One region of the Mesorhizobium oxytropidicola genome, then DNA from elsewhere that is predicted to be linked to it. Evidence: predicted binding sites of a transcription regulator. Region 1 holds the regulator's gene; each other region holds the start of a gene.

Region 1 (2,267 bases):
ATCGCCAAGCGCCAGCCTATGGCCGACGATCTGCGTCATGTCGTCGGCTCGATCCGCATGGCCGGCGACCTCGAACGCATCGGCGATCTTGCCAAGAACATCGCCAAGCGCGTCGGCACCGTCGGGCTCAGCGCCACGCCGCGCGATCTTTCGCACTCCATCGACGCCATGGCGCAGCTGGTGTTGATCCAGGTGCAGGGCGTGATCGAAGAGTATGCGGCGCGCGATGCCGCCGCGCTGGCGAAGCTGCGCGCCGACGACGAGCGCATCGACGTCAAATACACCTCCGTCTTCCGCGAACTGCTGACCTATATGATGGAGGATCCGCGCAACATCACGGCTTGCACGCATCTGCTGTTCTGCGCCAAGAATCTCGAACGCATCGGCGACCATGTGACCAACATCGCCGAAAACGCGTACTATGTCCTGACCGGCACGCAACTGCCCGCCAACCGTCCAAAACAGGACGAGACGGCGATGTCGGCGCCGGCGGCCTGAGCGCAGGGGTAACCAATCGATGATCGCACCACGCATCATGGTGGTGGAGGATGAGGAGCCGCTTGGCGTGCTCCTCCGCTACAATCTGGAATCGGAGGGTTACCAGGTCGAGGTGGTGACACGCGGCGACGAAGCCGAAATCCGCCTGCAGGAAAACGTGCCCGACCTTCTGGTGCTCGACTGGATGGTGCCGGCGGTGTCCGGCATCGAACTCTGCCGGCGCCTGCGGATGCGGCCCGAGACCGAGCGGCTGCCGATCATCATGCTGACCGCGCGCGGCGAGGAAAGCGACCGTGTGCGCGGCCTTTCGACCGGCGCCGACGACTATCTGGTCAAGCCGTTCTCGACGCCGGAATTCATGGCTCGCGTCAAGGCGCTGCTGCGCCGCGCCAAGCCGGAAGTTCTGTCCAGCGTGCTCAAGGTCGGCGACATCGTGCTCGACCGCGAATCGCACCGGGTCTATCGCAAGAAGAGCGAGATCCGGCTCGGGCCGACCGAGTTCCGCCTCCTCGAATTCATGATGCGCCATCCCGGTCGCGTGTTCTCGCGCAGCCAGTTGCTCGACAATGTCTGGGGCGAGACGATCTACATCGACGAGCGCACCGTGGACGTGCATGTCGGCCGGCTGCGCAAGGCGGTCAACAATGGCCGCATGCCCGATGTTATCAGGACCATTCGGGGGGCGGGCTACGCGATCCGCGAGGATTAGGGATATGCTGATATTCAGGTGATGCCGGCCTGCGAATGGCGGTTTCCCGCGCTTCCGGTACTCACGGACCCAAATGTCCGCTCCGTTCCGGTTCTCGGAACCCGCCATTCTCGACTCGGCCTGACCTGAATCTCAACATATCCCTGCGCGTTACTCAGGCAACGTTCTTGCCGGCAACGCCTGACTTACCCTGCCCGCCCGGCGCGAAAATCTCCTGGTCGACGAAGGTCAGTGCGCGCATGGCGCAGCCTTCGCGGATCAGCGGCAGTTCGTTCGGTTCGGTGTCGAAGGAAATCGATTTCGAGTGCTGGCCGCCAGCGGTCTGGGCGATCGCCTCGCGCAATGCCGGCTCGATCAGGTCGAAGGCGGCGGCGCTGACGCCGACCATGGCGACGGGTGCGGGATCGATCAGCGCGAACAGGCTGCCGAGGCCATAGCCGAGCGCCTCGCCGGCTTTACGATAGGCTTCGCGCTCGGGCCCGTCCCGTTCCCGCGCCGTCGCGGCCAGTGCCCGCATCTGGGCGTCGCTGACATCTGCGACCGGCTCGGTGTCCTCACCGAGCTGCCGGGCATTGCGCCAGATGGCGTAGTTGCCGGCATAGGCCTCGACGCAGCCGCGCCGCCCGCAGCGGCAGAGCGCGCCGCCTGGCCGATGGATCATGTGGCCGAACTCGCCGCCCGAGGAATGGGTGCCGGTGAACAGCTCGCCCTTCAACACCAGCCCCATGCCGATGCCGTGCGAAAGCAGGATGGCGATGAAGTCGTCGCGGTAACGCTCGGGATCGCGCCAGCGCAGCGCCACCGCCATCATGTTGCAGTCGTTTTCCATGGTGGCGGGGATGCCGAACTCGGCTTCGAGTATATCGGCGAAGGCGATGTCGGTCTGTGGCGTGATCGGCGACCACAGCATCGCCCGGGCCTCGGTGTCGGTGATGCCCTGGATTGCCAGTGCGATGCGGGCGACGCTGCGCACGTCGATATCGGGATCATCGAGGCGGCGCCGCACGATGGCGACGCATTCGCCGATCAGCGCCTCGCGCGACATGGTCAGCGTGTCCAG
Region 2 (2,267 bases), 3.2 Mb from region 1:
CATGGGCGGCAGCGTCTCTTCCGACTTGAAATCGTTGAAACCGAAATCGGCATAGACCGCGCCACGGTTCCAGAACCAGTTGGTGCCCGGATGGATGGCGCGCGCCCTGTAGCCCTCGCTCTTCAGGAAAGTCGCCATCGAAGGCGTCGGCGTGCGCACATATTGCTGGTAGGGGATGCTGCCGGCCGGCAGGAAGGCGTTGGAAAAGCCGGTCAGCGCCTCGAATTCGATGTTTGCGGTCATGCCGCCGAATTCGGGCGAGAACATCGAACCGGAACGCAATGCCCGCACGGTGGGAATGGGATCCGGCGTGATGGTGACGCCGGGCAGCTTGGTCGGATCCCAGAAGGATTCGCTCATGACGACAATGATGTCGGGCTTTTCATCGGGCACAGTGGCTGTCATCTGCGGCCTCTCGATCGCCGCGATCGCCTTATCCGTATAGCCCGGCGGTGCCGAGACATGCGCCATCGGCACGTTGAGCGCGAAGGCGAGCGCAAAGCCGTTGGAGGCGTAGTTTTCCTTCTGGTCCCACATGATCGGGATGATCTGCAGCCGGTCCCTGGTCCAGGAGAAGGTGGCGTAATCCATGATCGAGACGAAGAAGGCGAGCAGCGGCACGGCCAGCGTCAGCCGGGCAAGGCGGCCCTTGCGGCTGAGTGCTGGAACCTTGCGGCGCCACAGCCGCCAGCCATAGACGAGCAGCGACAGGCCGGCGACGATGCCGACGACCATGGCGAGCGCCGTCATCGGCCGGTCACGCACAAGCAGCGGCAGCAGGGCGACGATCTGGCGGGAGTAGAGGAAATCCGTGGGGTAGAGCGGGTCGCCCAGATAATGCGATTTCTGGTGGCCGACAAAGGCCAGCGACAGCGTCAACGGCGCGACGATCATCAGGCTTTGATGGCTGCGTCCGAGCACGGCATCGAGACCGATGAGGATCAGCGCGAACACGACGATGGTCGTCCAACCCGGCTTGAGCGGCTGCAGGAAGAAGGAAACGGTACCGGCAACATCACCGCGCACGATCAATTCGATGGCAAACACCAGGATGGCCGAGATCGCCAGGCTGATCAGCCCATAGCGGACGACCGGCCATCTCCGGCCCGGCAGATAGCCGGTGGACGGATCGTCTTCCAGGAATTGCGGCGCAGCTTTGCTGGCGCGTTTCGAACTCTTTGCCACTTTAACTTCCCACCCGGCGACAACCCAAGTCACGCGATTGTCATATAATTGTCACGCAAAGCTAGCGCCTGTGGCGGAAATAAGAAGAGCCAGCAAACGATTCGTGAGCGGTTTTCATCAGGAGTGATCGCCGAAAAGCCTTTTGGAACAGGCACTCGGCGCGCAGCTCGGAGCTGGCACCAGGTTGAACCGGGCTTGACTTGGCGGCCTGCCTTGCGCCACAGGCAGGGAAAATTCGTGTTATCAGGCAAGTAAAACCAGTCTTCGGGAGCCCTCGCATGGCCGTCGCATTCACCTTTCCGGGACAAGGCAGCCAGGCTGTCGGCATGGGCAAAGAGCTCGCCGACGCCTTTCCCGAGGCGCGCAGGGTCTTCCAGGAAGTCGACGACGCGCTCGGCGAAAACCTGTCGAAGCTGATCTGGGAAGGTCCGGAAGAAACGTTGACGCTGACGGCCAACGCGCAGCCGGCGCTGATGGCGGTGTCACTGGCGGTGATCAGGGCGCTGGAAGCGCGCGGTTTCTCGCTGAAGGACAAGGTCGCCTATGTCGCCGGCCATTCGCTGGGCGAATATTCAGCCCTTGCCGCCGCTGGTTTTGTTTCCGTTGCCGATGCCGCACGGCTGCTGCGCATCCGCGGCAACGCCATGCAGGCGGCGGTACCGGCCGGCGAGGGCGCCATGGCGGCGATCATCGGACTGGAGCAGGCGGATGTCGAAGCCGCTTGCACCGAGGCCGCGCAAGGGGCTGGCAAAGTCTGCCAGATCGCCAACGACAATGGCGGCGGCCAGCTGGTCATCTCCGGCGCCAAGGCCGCGGTCGAACTGGCGGCGAAACTATGCACTGAAAAGGGCGCCAAGCGGGCACTGATGCTGCAGGTCTCGGCGCCCTTCCATTCGGCGCTGATGGCGCCGGCGGCGAATGTCATGCGCGAGGCGCTGGCCGGCGTGACCAAGCATGCGCCGGCGGCGCCCGTGCTGTCCAACGTCACCGTGACCCCGACCAGCGATCCCGACGAGATCGCGCGGCGCCTTGTCGAGCAGATAACCGGCCGCGTGCGCTGGCGCGAAACGGTGGAATGGTTC
Region 3 (2,267 bases), 400 kb from region 1:
CATCACCGGCATGCTCACCGCGACCTTCGGTGGCATATTGCGCGATCTCCTGGCCGGCGAGCCATCGGTGCTGCTGAGGCCGGAAATCTACGTCACGGCCGCCCTGGCGGGCGCCGCCATCTTCACACTGGGCGATGTCACCGGATTGCCGCAGATCGTCTCGGGGCTGGCCGGCTTCGTCGTGGCACTCGCCGTACGCGGCGGCGCGCTGCGTTTCGGCTGGTCGTTTCCGTCCTACAAGAGCCGGCCCGGCCGACGGCCGGAAGATATTCCGTGAAAAGAAGTGAGTAGCGAATAGGGAGTAGCGAATAGGGATAGCAGTCCTCGGGATTGCGGCGTAGCTCTCGCTATTCGCTATTCGCTATTCGCTATTCGCTATTCGCTATTCGCTATTCGCTATTCGCTATTCGCTACGCCGCGAAGCGCTGCGCTTCGCCGCCATAATAGTTGACGTAGCGGGCGCCGATCTCCTTGACCGGCATCACCACGAAGACGTCGACGGTCGAGAATTCGCGGTCGATGACGCAGCCATCGCCGATGCGGGCGCCGACCCTCAGATAGCCCTTGACCAGAGGCGGCATTGCCGCGATCGCTGCTTTGGCATTGACCGCCTCGATCGGCATCAGATCCATGGAGCAGTACCGATCGGAAACCGCGCGCACGTCCCAGGCGGAGTTGGTGCGGCAGTGATGGGCAAGATAGGTGAGCGCCTCCGCGTGAGCGGCCGGCACGGTGCCATGGAAGGAAGCGCAGCCGGTCATCACGCCGATTTCGTAGTGGTTGATGTAGGCCCAGATGCCTTGCCACAGCGCCTCGATGGTGCGCTTCGAACGGTATTGCGGCAAAACGCAGGAGCGGCCGAGTTCGAGAAAACGCTGGCCGGGATGACGGGCGATGAGCTTGGTCAGCTCGAACTCGCCTTCGGAATAGAAGCCGCCGGCGGTGGCCGCGATTTCTTGCCGCAGCAGGCGATAGGTACCGACGATACGGCGATGTTCGGGACCGGAAAGCGTCGTATCCAGGACCAGAAGATGATCGCAGAGCGGATCGAAGCGGTCGGCGTCGCGACGGTCCTGCGCCTGGAAGAGGTCCTTCCGGGCGCCAAGCTCGTCGTAAAATACCCGGTAGCGCACTTCCTGCGCGGCCGCGATCTCGGCCTCGTTGCGGGCGAGCCGCACTTCGAGATTGCCGATACGGCCGAGTGCTGCGCCTTTTATGACGGAATCGACATTACGTCCGGCAAGCAAGGCGCTGCTGGCGTTTGGCCGAGTGTCACATTCCGGCATAACTGTATGCACGAGTGATTCTCCTTCGAGCCATCCCTCTTGGCACGGGGATACGGTGTAGGTGCAACAGGATTGTGACAGTACCGTGATACGGCGTCGCGGGCAATACTTCGTCGGCTGGCGAAAACGGTCAACCGGCTACGTTCGGTGAGGAGAGCCGAGGCATGTCTCGTCCGCGCGAACCCCATGCGTAGCGCTCAAGGTCCTTGTTTTCATGCACATCGTCCTCGCAAATCGGCGGTCACTTTTGAGTGACATGCATCAACCGCACGGATGGAAAAAGCAGATCAAGCGGCGACCTGGCCCTCGACGGCATTGACCAGCGCGTCGGGGTCGAGCGGCTTGGTGACGAAGCCGCTGGCGCCATGGGCGAGCACCGCATGGCGGGTCTTTTCCTGGCTGTCGGCCGACAGCACCATGATCGGTACGGGCGGCGCTGATATTTCCTCCTCATGGCGGCGGATCGCGGCAATGGCGTCCAGCCCGTCCATGATCGGCATATGCAGGTCCATCAGCACAACGTCGAAGCGGTGCTTGTGCCCGGCGCCAGTGACGGCTTCGACGGCGGCTTTGCCATTGCCGACCACCTTGACGCGGTGCCCCGCCTTCAACAGCGTGGCGCGGGCCAGCATGGCATTGATGTCGTTGTCTTCGGCGATCAGCACGGACAGGCCTTGCTGGCGGTCGCTTGAGGCGCGAAGCGCCGGGGTGCGGCGCTTTTCCGGCTGTGGCTGGGCAAGGGCCGGTGCATGGCTGGTCAAAAGGACACGCAAAAGTGTTCCACCGCGCACCGGTCGGGCCAGGAAGGTCGCGTAGCCGCTGGCGCGGAACTCGCCAAGCATGCCGCGGTCGGTCGGCGCGATCAGCGTGATGGCTTCGCAATCGGAAAAGCCGCTTTGGCGCAACCGCTTGAGCACTCTCCCGTCGCTCTCCTCCATGGCCGCGTCGACCAGAAGCACGTCGCAGCCCTCGGCCAAGGGC

The links. The regulator PhoB, encoded in region 1, activates phosphate uptake and scavenging genes when phosphate is short. The targets are predictions, from matches to a motif close to TGTCATNNANCTGTCAT.
Region 2: a site for PhoB is predicted at 1,224-1,240, ahead of AC0V8S_RS28250 (LTA synthase family protein). Genes of this name have one in related genera too.
Region 3: a site for PhoB is predicted at 1,350-1,366, ahead of olsB (l-ornithine N(alpha)-acyltransferase). Genes of this name have one in related genera too.

Annotation. Positions count from the first base shown of each region.
Region 1 covers NZ_CM149692.1:1,628,489-1,630,755, forward strand. Annotated here, with positions in the region: gene phoU (phosphate signaling complex protein PhoU) at 1-498, shown strand, start outside; gene phoB (phosphate regulon transcriptional regulator PhoB) at 518-1,207, shown strand; gene AC0V8S_RS08195 (ROK family protein) at 1,362-2,267, opposite strand, start outside.
Region 2 covers NZ_CM149692.1:5,596,143-5,598,409, reverse strand. Annotated here, with positions in the region: gene AC0V8S_RS28250 (LTA synthase family protein) at 1-1,185, opposite strand, end outside; gene fabD (ACP S-malonyltransferase) at 1,464-2,267, shown strand, end outside.
Region 3 covers NZ_CM149692.1:2,024,226-2,026,492, forward strand. Annotated here, with positions in the region: gene AC0V8S_RS10125 (trimeric intracellular cation channel family protein) at 1-277, shown strand, start outside; gene olsB (l-ornithine N(alpha)-acyltransferase) at 411-1,286, opposite strand; gene AC0V8S_RS10135 (ATP-binding protein) at 1,574-2,267, opposite strand, start outside.